Syntrophotalea carbinolica DSM 2380: one gene and its partners. The protein of the gene in region 2 interacts with the protein of the main gene of each other region in a pairwise test. Links are inferred from orthologs where the notes say so. Each region holds a gene or a part of one and is shown on either strand. Other genes may lie near its edges.

Region 1 (3,017 bases), 340 kb from region 2 along the record:
CCGCATGCGCCGCTACGCGCAGCAAGGAACTCGATAAGCTGACCAACGCGGTTAAGGCCGGCAACAAGCTGGGCCTGCTGGTTCATGCCGGTCACGGATTGACGTATTTCAATATTCAGCCGGTCGCAGCTATCGGCGGCATTCGGGAATTCAATATCGGCCATAGCATTATTTCGCGAGCCGTTCTGGTTGGTATGGACCGGGCGGTGCGGGAAATGAAGGATCTGGTCGGCGGGGCCTGACATGCCGTATCTGAGCGGGTTGGGTAACGATCTGGTGCGCATTCAGCGTTTTCGGAGGTTTCTGGAGGCCGGGAAGACCGCCATCCTTGAACGGTTGTTCACCGAGGAGGAGCGAAGCTTCTGCCTGGCCAAGAAAGATCCTGCGCCCCATTTCGCCGTACGGTTTGCCGCCAAAGAAGCCTTTTTGAAAGCTCTTGGAACCGGACTGCGTTATGGTATCCGCTGGCAGGATATGGCGGTGGTGCGCAATCCGGAGGGGAAGCCCGACCTGGTTCTGGATGGCGAGGCCGCCCGCCTGTTTGAAGACCGTGGCCACGTCCGTCTGCTGCTGTCGTGCAGCCATGATGGGGATTACGCTTTTGCCACTGTCGTGTTCGAGGGTAACTGATCCGCTTTTGTCTCCAATCCGGAAAGGGATATGATCATGCTGAAAGCCCGTGATATCATGACCAGCGAAGTACATACGGTTTCCATGGAAACCAGCGTCGATGAGCTGGCCCGTTTGTTTGTCAAGACCGGGGTCAGCGCCATGCCAGTGGTCGATTCCGAAGGCATGTTGCAGGGTATCGTGACGGAGACCGATCTCGTTGCCCAGGATAAGCCCTTGCATATCCCGACGGTCGTATCCCTGTTCGACTGGGTCGTTTATCTGGAGAGCGAAGACCGTTTCGCCGAGCAGGTAAAGAAAATGACCGCCCAGAAGGTGCGGGAAATCTGTACCACCGATGTAGCGACCTGCTCGCCTGACGAACCGGTTTCCCAGGTTGTCGCCGTGATGCTGGAAAAGTCGGTACATATGGTGCCGGTGGTGCAGGAAGGTAAACTGCTGGGGGTCGTTGCGCGGCTCGATATCATTCGCAACATGGAGCTCTAAACCGTGTCGGAGTGGATTCTCGATACCGCCTCGGCGGAAGAAACCAGACGCCTCGGCCGTTGTTTGGGCCAGGTGATCAAAGATCCTGTCGTGCTGCTTTTGAGCGGTGACCTGGGCGCGGGTAAAACCTGTCTGACCCAGGGTATCGCCCGCGGCTTGGACATTCCTGAAAGCGAGCCGATCGTCAGCCCGACATACACTTTGATGAATTTGTATGAGGGACGTTTGCCGCTTTATCATTTCGATCTTTACCGGCTGGCGGATCCCAGCGAACTGGAGGATCTCGGGTTGGAGGAATACCTGCCCGGAGACGGGGTCGCCGTGGTGGAGTGGGCCGATCGTTTTGACGATCTGTGCCCGACCTATCTTGCTATCCGGATTCAGCATCGGGGTCCCGATATGCGGGCCATTCGTTTTTGCGCTGTCGGTCCGACGGGCGAGACTCTGTTGGAGGCGTTGCAATCCGTTTGGCAATCGCAGGGTTGAAACCATGCCTGCATCCACAAACGGGATTGTTTGTAAAAAGGCAACCAGGCTGCATTCTATCGGCTTTGGTTTGCCATGTGAAATACGGATCGTATAAGCAGGTTGACAGGCCGGAGACAGTCTCGGATTCAGGACTTTCGAGACGTTTCCATGGGGTGGGGTTGCTACCGCATTCTGCCTGAACGCCTGGTTTTCCATATTGAAAAGGAGGAAGGGGACTATGGCCCTGGTAGTACAGAAGTATGGGGGGACATCGGTCGGTGATGTTGACCGGATCCGCAATGTCGCCCGGCGCGTTGCCAAAACCTACGACGACGGAAATGACGTGGTCGTGGTTGTGTCGGCTATGTCCGGAGAAACCAATAAACTGGTGGCTCTGGCCAATGAATTATGCGATTTTCCCAGTGAACGTGAATATGACGTACTGGTGTCGACGGGCGAACAGGTGACTATTGCTTTGCTTTCCATGTGTTTGCAGTCCATGGGTTACAAGGCAAAAAGTTATCTGGGCCATCAGATTCCCATCTTTACGGACAGCACTTTCAGCAAGGCGCGTATCGAAAGCATCGACGACAAGAATATCCGTGAAGATCTCAATAACGGCACGATCATTGTCGTAGCCGGTTTCCAGGGTATCGACCATGACGGCAACCTCACCACCCTGGGACGGGGCGGTTCCGACACCTCCGCCGTCGCGGTGGCCGCCGCTCTTAAAGCCGATGTCTGTGAGATTTATACCGATGTGGACGGCGTCTATACGACCGATCCCCGGATTGTGGCGGATGCCACCAAAATCGAGAAAATTTCCTACGACGAGATGCTCGAAATGGCTTCCCTCGGAGCCAAGGTATTACAGATACGTTCGGTGGAATTCGCCAAAAAATACGGCGTGATCGTGCACGTGCGTTCCAGTTTTAACGATAATCCAGGGACCCTGGTTACCAAGGAGGACGAGGATATGGAAACCGTTCTGGTTTCGGGCGTTACATACAATAAAGACGAAGCGAAGATTTCCGTGATGGGTGTGCCTGACAAGCCTGGTGTCGCCGCCAAGCTGTTCACTCCCCTGACCACTTCGAATATTACCGTTGACATGATTATCCAGAATGTGTCCAACGACGGACTTACCGATCTGACTTTCACAGTGCCGCGCGGCGATTTCAAGAAGGCTCTCAAGGCCGTCGAGGAAACCGCCCGGGAAATCGGTGCGGCCGGTGTGCGCAGCGATGAAAATATCGCCAAGGTATCCATTGTCGGGGTCGGAATGCGTTCCCACTCCGGGATTGCCAGCAAGATGTTCCGGGTTCTTTCCCAGGAAGGTATCAACATCCAGATGATCTCAACCAGCGAGATCAAAGTTTCCTGTGTTATTGATGCCAAATATACGGAATTGGCAATTCGTGTACTGCACCAGG
Region 2 (2,907 bases):
TGGCCGAGGCCCTTAGTGAATTGATTTATATGGAATGTATGGCTGCTCAGCGTGATCTCGGGCAGGCCGAATCCGCCCGCCTGATCCAGAAAGTTCAGGAAGTGCCAAGGCGCGTCAATAAGCTCTTGGTTAAAAAACAGTTTTCCGAAGGATGATGTCATGCTTGTCGAAGCGCGTAAAAAATTGATCTTTGCCCTTGATGTCGAGTCGGGGGCATCGGCGGAAGAATGGGTGCGGCGCCTGCGTGGCAAAGTCGGAGTATTTAAAGTCGGCAAACAGCTCTTTACCCGATGCGGGCCCGATGTGGTTCGCATGATCCGGGACCATGGCGGCGAGGTTTTTCTCGATCTGAAATTCCATGATATTCCCAATACCGTTGCCAAGGCCGCCATTGAGGCGTGTCGTCTCGGGGTGCGCATGTTCAATGTGCATGCCTTGGGTGGGCGTGCGATGATGGCGGGGGCAGCCGAGGCGGTGAGAGAATACTTTGCCGCCGGTGAGGATGTGCCGCCGTTGCTCCTGGGGGTTACGATCTTGACTTCTTCCAGCGAAGAAACGTTGCGGGAGGTCGGTGTCGACAGGCCTGTCGAAGAAATGGTACCTCGCCTGGCATGTCTGGCGAAGGGGGCAGGGCTCGATGGCGTCGTAGCCTCGCCGCGGGAAGTCGGCTTGATACGCCGGGCCTGCGGGCGCGATTTTGCTATCGTGACACCGGGGGTGCGGCCCTCTTTCGCGGAAACAAACGATCAGCAGCGCATTATGACCCCGGGTGAGGCGATTGCTGCCGGATCCGATTTCCTGGTGGTCGGTCGGCCCATCGCTGCATCCGAAGATCCGGTGGGCGCTGCTCAGCGTATCGTGGAAGAGATGGCAGCCGCGTTGGAAGAGGGCTGAATCTGTGGGTAGTCTCATTTACGGCGTAAATCCTGTTCTGGAAGCGCTTAAGAGTCGACAGCGCAAGCCTTTGGAGTTGCTGGTGCTGCACGGCGCGGAATCGTCGCGGCTTTCTGCTGTATGCGAGGCTGCCCGTGCTCGTCGCGTAGCCATTCGCTCCCTGGATCGCCGCGAGTTGGATGCTCTTGCCGAGGGCGCGCGCCATCAAGGGGTGGCGTTGCGACTGGAATCCCAATCGGTGATAGCGCTTGAAGATCTTTTGGATCTCTGGCGAAATGCCGGCGGCAAAGGGGTGATTCTGGTGCTCGACGGCATTACCGATCCACATAACCTCGGAGCATTGGCAAGGTCGGCGGAAGCTGTAGGCTGCCAGGGGATCGTTCTTCCCAAGGATCGGAGCTGTCCCATTACAGCCGCTGCCGAAAAGGCATCGGCCGGTGCTTTGGCGTATCTTCCGGTATGCCGCGTGACGAATGTCGCGCGTTCTTTAGAAGTTTTCAAGCAAGCCGGATTCTGGGTGTATGGCCTCGCCGGTGACGCTGGATCGCAAAGTCTTTACGATACCGACCTGCGCGGCAACGTGGTGCTGGTTGTCGGCGGTGAGGGAAAGGGCTTGCGGGATAATGTCAGAAAGCACTGTGATGCGCTGCTGGCGATTCCTATGCGCGGTCAAGTCTCTTCTCTCAATGCTTCCGTTGCCGGTGGTGTAGCGCTGTTTGAGGTTCTTCGTCAGCAGACGGTTTGAGGCTGTAAGTCGCTGTCCGTGGGGTGACTGCCGGGCAGTCAGATTGTTGTTTTTTGAAAAGATCGTTTTTTTTGGAGAAAAGAGTTGACAGGCAGGGGGTGGATGGACTATACCTTTGCTCCGTTCGCCGCAACGAGCATGGGCGAAAAAACTGCTTGCAATTTATATCCAATAGGGTTATAAAGCGCATCTGTGCCTGGCTGGCGTAGCTCAATTGGTAGAGCAGCTGACTTGTAATCAGCAGGTTGCGGGTTCAATTCCTGTCGCCAGCTCCATCAAAAGGACGGGCAGCAGACACAACACAATCTAAGCGTGTCCCCTGGAGGGGTTCCCGAGTGGCCAAAGGGATCAGACTGTAAATCTGACGTCGTAGACTTCGGAGGTTCGAATCCTCCCCCCTCCACCATTTGAATACTTGCCGAATGAGACTGTGGCAAGGTTGCCAGGAGGCCCTGACGGGCCGGTCGTACTGGAGTCTTGGTCTTAGTTAGTTCAACAAATAGCTTCGAATGAGGAATGGCTTTGAAGGGCGGGAGTAGCTCAGTTGGCTAGAGCATCAGCCTTCCAAGCTGAGGGTCGCGGGTTCGAGTCCCGTTTCCCGCTCCAGATTCATGTCGTTCCGCGCGGTTGCAAATTGCTTGGCCCACATAGCTCAGTTGGTAGAGCGCATCCTTGGTAAGGATGAGGTCACCGGTTCAAATCCGGTTGTGGGCTCCATTTTGCGGGCCTTTCGCGTTGCTTGTTTTTGAAGTATACTTTGTTTCGGTTATGCCATATCCTGGCTGTCCTAAAGACACAGACTATATCGCTAAGAGTTTAAAGAGGGAGGTTACTCCATGTCGAAAGCAAAATTTGAAAGAACTAAGCCCCATGTAAATATCGGCACCATCGGTCATGTTGACCATGGTAAAACAACCCTGACTGCAGCTATTACACAGACTATGGCTGCACGTGGCCTGGCCGAGTTCAAGGCTTTTGATCAGATCGATAACGCTCCTGAGGAGCGTGAGCGTGGTATTACTATTGCCACCGCTCATGTCGAGTATCAGACCGATACCCGTCATTATGCCCACGTTGACTGCCCTGGTCATGCCGACTACGTCAAGAACATGATCACCGGTGCTGCGCAGATGGACGGTGCCATTCTGGTTGTGTCCGCTGCTGACGGCCCCATGCCTCAGACTCGCGAGCACATCCTGCTGGCTCGTCAGGTTGGCGTTCCCGCCATGGTCGTGTTTTTGAACAAGGCCGATATGGTCGACGATGAA
Region 3 (3,009 bases), 150 kb from region 2 along the record:
CGCCGCAAAGATCAGAACGATCAAGGCCCCTTCCGTCTCCCGGCGGAAAAGTTCCGTCAGGATGTTGAATGCCCACCCTCCGGCAATGCCGATGCCGACACCGGTGAGAATCATGCTGGACGGATGCCAGAGCAACGTGCCGAGATTGGTGCCCGGCGCGGCGGACAAAAGTCCGGCAAGGCCTGTCGCCAGGGAAAAGTTGAGGATCGCCAGCACGTCGTCCAGGGCCGCTACGCCCATGATGGTGGTGGTGACGTCTCCGCGGGCCTGGTATTCGTGGGCCACCGCCAGCGTTGCCGACGGATCGGTGGGCGTAGCCAGGGGGGCCAGAAGCATCGCCATAAGCAGCGGGTTCGGCCAACCCATCAGATATCCGGCGGTAAAGATGCCGATGCCGACGGCCAGCATGGCGGTTTGCGCTTCCCCTACGGCAATCCAGACGATGCTGCGACCCAGACGTTTCAGATGCGGAAAAAGTAAGGAACCGCCGACGGAAAAAGTGATGAATGCCAAAGCCAGGTTCGTAATGAATTCGGTGTGATCGGTAAAATCCCGGGGAATGATCGGCACAAGGCGCGGGTTAAGGGCGATGCCCGCAATAATGTATCCGGTGATTTTAGGCAGTTTGACGACATGCGCGAGTTCTCCGCCGACCAAAGCGCCTAGCAGGATAATGCCTATAATCAAAGTCGTGTCCATGGCAAAACTCATTTCACAGTATAGCGGGGGCCATTTGCAACGCCACCTTATGCCGGACAAGGTCCGGCGTAACGCCGCAAAAATTCCGCCGGCCATTCCTGGCGTTCATGTTTAAGGGCAAGCGGGAGATGCTCAAGAATATCCTGGGCGGTCATGCCGTCTTCGCCCTGTGCGGTTGCCGCAAGATCACCTGCGGCGCCGTGCAGGAAGACGCCTTTGCAGACCGCTTCCTCGGTATTCAGGCCGAGTCCGTGCATGGCGGCGATGGTGCCGGTGAGCACATCCCCGGAACCGGCCGAAGCCATGCCGCTGTTGCCGCTGAGGTTGATGAAGACGCGTCCGTCCGGGCAGCCGATCAGGGAGTGCGCACCTTTCAAGACGATGGTGGCATTGAGATCGATAGCGGCCTGCTGGACGGCTTCGATACGGTTTTGTTCCAGCTCGGCGACACTTTTCCCCGTCAGTCGGGACATCTCTCCCGGGTGGGGGGTCAGTACGGTGGGAGCCTGTCGTTGGCGTACCAGATCCAGATTCGCACAGATCGCGGTAATGCCGTCGCCGTCGAGCAGCAGGGGGCGGTCGATGCCTGCTGTCAGCTCCCGTACCAGTTGCTGAGTTTGCGGATCGAGGGATAAACCGGGACCGAGTATGGTCATGTCGAGGGCATTGGCCTGTTGCAACAGCGCATCGCGGTTGCACAGCGCGATGCTGCCCGAATCCGTAGCCTGCTGCGGCAAAAATACCAGTTCGCTTCCCTTCATGGCGATGAAAGGGGTGATGGCCGCCGGCGCCGCAAGGCGGCTGTAACCGCCACCGGCCTTGAGGTAGGCGAGGGCCGCAAAGCAGGGTGCGCCAAGATAACCGGCGGCTCCGGCAACGAACAGCGCCTGGCCGAAGCTGCCCTTATGCCCGGTCTGGTCGCGGGGCGGCAAGGGGGATGGCGTATTGATGGCGATTTTCAAATCATCACTGCGATACAGTTCCGGCGGAAAACTGATGTGGCTGACGTGCAACTGGCCCCCCAGGGCAAAGCCCGGGTAGAGCAGATTGCCGATTTTGGGCAGTCCGAAAGTCACCGTATGCTCTGCACGAATGGCGCAGCCGAGTATCTGCCCCGTGTCGCCCTGCACGCCGGAAGGGATATCGAGACTCAGAACGGGTTTACCGCACTGGTTGACAGCCTCGATTACTTCGCGATGCAGGCCGCTGACTCCGCGGCTAAGACCGGTGCCGAAGATGGCGTCGATGACGGTGGAGCAGTGGGCGAGTTCCGTGCAGATCCCCTCTGAATTATCGAGTTGCCGGATGTCCATCGGCAGCTGGCGAAGGATTTCCAGGTTAAGGTGTGCGGCGCCGCTAAAACGGGCCGGATCGCCGAGTATCCGAACTTTGGCCACCCCGCCGGCCGAGTGGATTTTACGGGCCACGACAAAGCCGTCTCCGCCGTTGTTGCCGAGACCGCAGAGGATGACGAAGGTGCGATTTGCCAGGGGCCCCATTCTTCCCAGGACGGAAAAGGCTGCCTGACCGGCGTTTTCCATCAAAATTTCTTCGGGAATCCGGTACCGGTCGATGGCGGCGCGATCCATGGCGCGCATCTGAACAACATTGCTGACTTTCATCGCTAGTTTCCCCCGTAACCGCTGTCTCCGGGCGATCCGGCAGTCCGAAAATGCGGCAGTGCATCGGATCGTTCCAGACGTTTGAAAGGATCCTTGTATGGCTTCGGTTGGTTAAGAGCGTCTTTGTTCATGTCCGTCAGGCTGTGAACGGTATTGGCTGGCGGCTGTCGCAGGAACGGTTTTTTTACTTTCCGATAATATCCCACCACCGGGCCCGAGTCAAAACATCCTGAAATGAATAAGCTCTTTGCAAAACTTAGCTTTTGACGGAAGGCCCTGAACGGCTCCTTTTTCCGGACAGATTATTATCGGGTTATCGGTTGTACGGGATAAGAAGCTTTTGACCTGAAAAGAAACTTGCTTATATAATCTCTCATAAATTCTTTGCAAGAATATCTATCAAAGGAGAACTTACGTGAAAAAGTGGTATGTGGCAGTAGGCGTAGGGTTGGCAGCGCTGGTGGTGCTTGTCGTTGTCGGGGTGTCCAATATCGGCCCGATTATCAAGCAGGCGGTCAATAGCAAGGGCCCCGAAATTACGGGTACGGATTTGCGCGTAGGGGATGTCGATATCGCATTGTTGACCGGTCGTGCCAGCCTGAAGGATTTCTTTTTGGGGAACCCGAAGGGTTTTGATTCGCCTTATGCCGTATCGGTCAAAGCCATCAAGGTTGATCTGAATGAAAAA

The links.
Region 1: the proteins of rlmB (region 2) and tsaE interact in binary tests that used the Escherichia coli proteins (3 or more experiments, as listed by UniProt). The link is inferred for Syntrophotalea carbinolica DSM 2380 from one-to-one orthologs.
Region 3: the proteins of rlmB (region 2) and PCAR_RS03540 interact in binary tests that used the Escherichia coli proteins (3 or more experiments, as listed by UniProt). The link is inferred for Syntrophotalea carbinolica DSM 2380 from one-to-one orthologs.

What each region holds. Positions count from the first base shown.
Region 1 is NC_007498.2:1,175,863-1,178,879, forward strand. What follows is about bases 1-2,860. They hold tsaE (tRNA (adenosine(37)-N6)-threonylcarbamoyltransferase complex ATPase subunit type 1 TsaE), read left to right. Parts: upstream 1-1,119; coding sequence 1,120-1,602; downstream 1,603-2,860. Other genes in these bases: PCAR_RS05830 (pyridoxine 5'-phosphate synthase), read left to right, coding at 1-242; acpS (holo-ACP synthase), read left to right, coding at 244-630; PCAR_RS05840 (CBS domain-containing protein), read left to right, coding at 667-1,116; PCAR_RS05850 (aspartate kinase), read left to right, coding at 1,823-2,860. Outside these bases: more of PCAR_RS05850, read left to right, coding at 2,861-3,017. UniProt on the Escherichia coli protein: Required for the formation of a threonylcarbamoyl group on adenosine at position 37 (t(6)A37) in tRNAs that read codons beginning with adenine.
Region 2 is NC_007498.2:832,895-835,801, forward strand. What follows is about bases 19-2,768. They hold rlmB (23S rRNA (guanosine(2251)-2'-O)-methyltransferase RlmB), read left to right. Parts: upstream 19-898; coding sequence 899-1,639; downstream 1,640-2,768. Other genes in these bases: PCAR_RS04170 (DUF4388 domain-containing protein), read left to right, coding at 19-155; pyrF (orotidine-5'-phosphate decarboxylase), read left to right, coding at 160-894; tuf (elongation factor Tu), read left to right, coding at 2,476-2,768. In the rest of the region: more of PCAR_RS04170, read left to right, coding at 1-18; more of tuf, read left to right, coding at 2,769-2,907. UniProt on the Escherichia coli protein: Specifically methylates the ribose of guanosine 2251 in 23S rRNA.
Region 3 is NC_007498.2:682,466-685,474, forward strand. What follows is about bases 35-2,886. They hold PCAR_RS03540 (bifunctional ADP-dependent NAD(P)H-hydrate dehydratase/NAD(P)H-hydrate epimerase), read right to left. Parts: upstream 2,322-2,886; coding sequence 747-2,321; downstream 35-746. Other genes in these bases: PCAR_RS03535 (cation:proton antiporter), read right to left, coding at 35-699; PCAR_RS03550 (AsmA family protein), read left to right, coding at 2,737-2,886. Also shown: more of PCAR_RS03535, read right to left, coding at 1-34; more of PCAR_RS03550, read left to right, coding at 2,887-3,009. UniProt on the Escherichia coli protein: Bifunctional enzyme that catalyzes the epimerization of the S- and R-forms of NAD(P)HX and the dehydration of the S-form of NAD(P)HX at the expense of ADP, which is converted to AMP.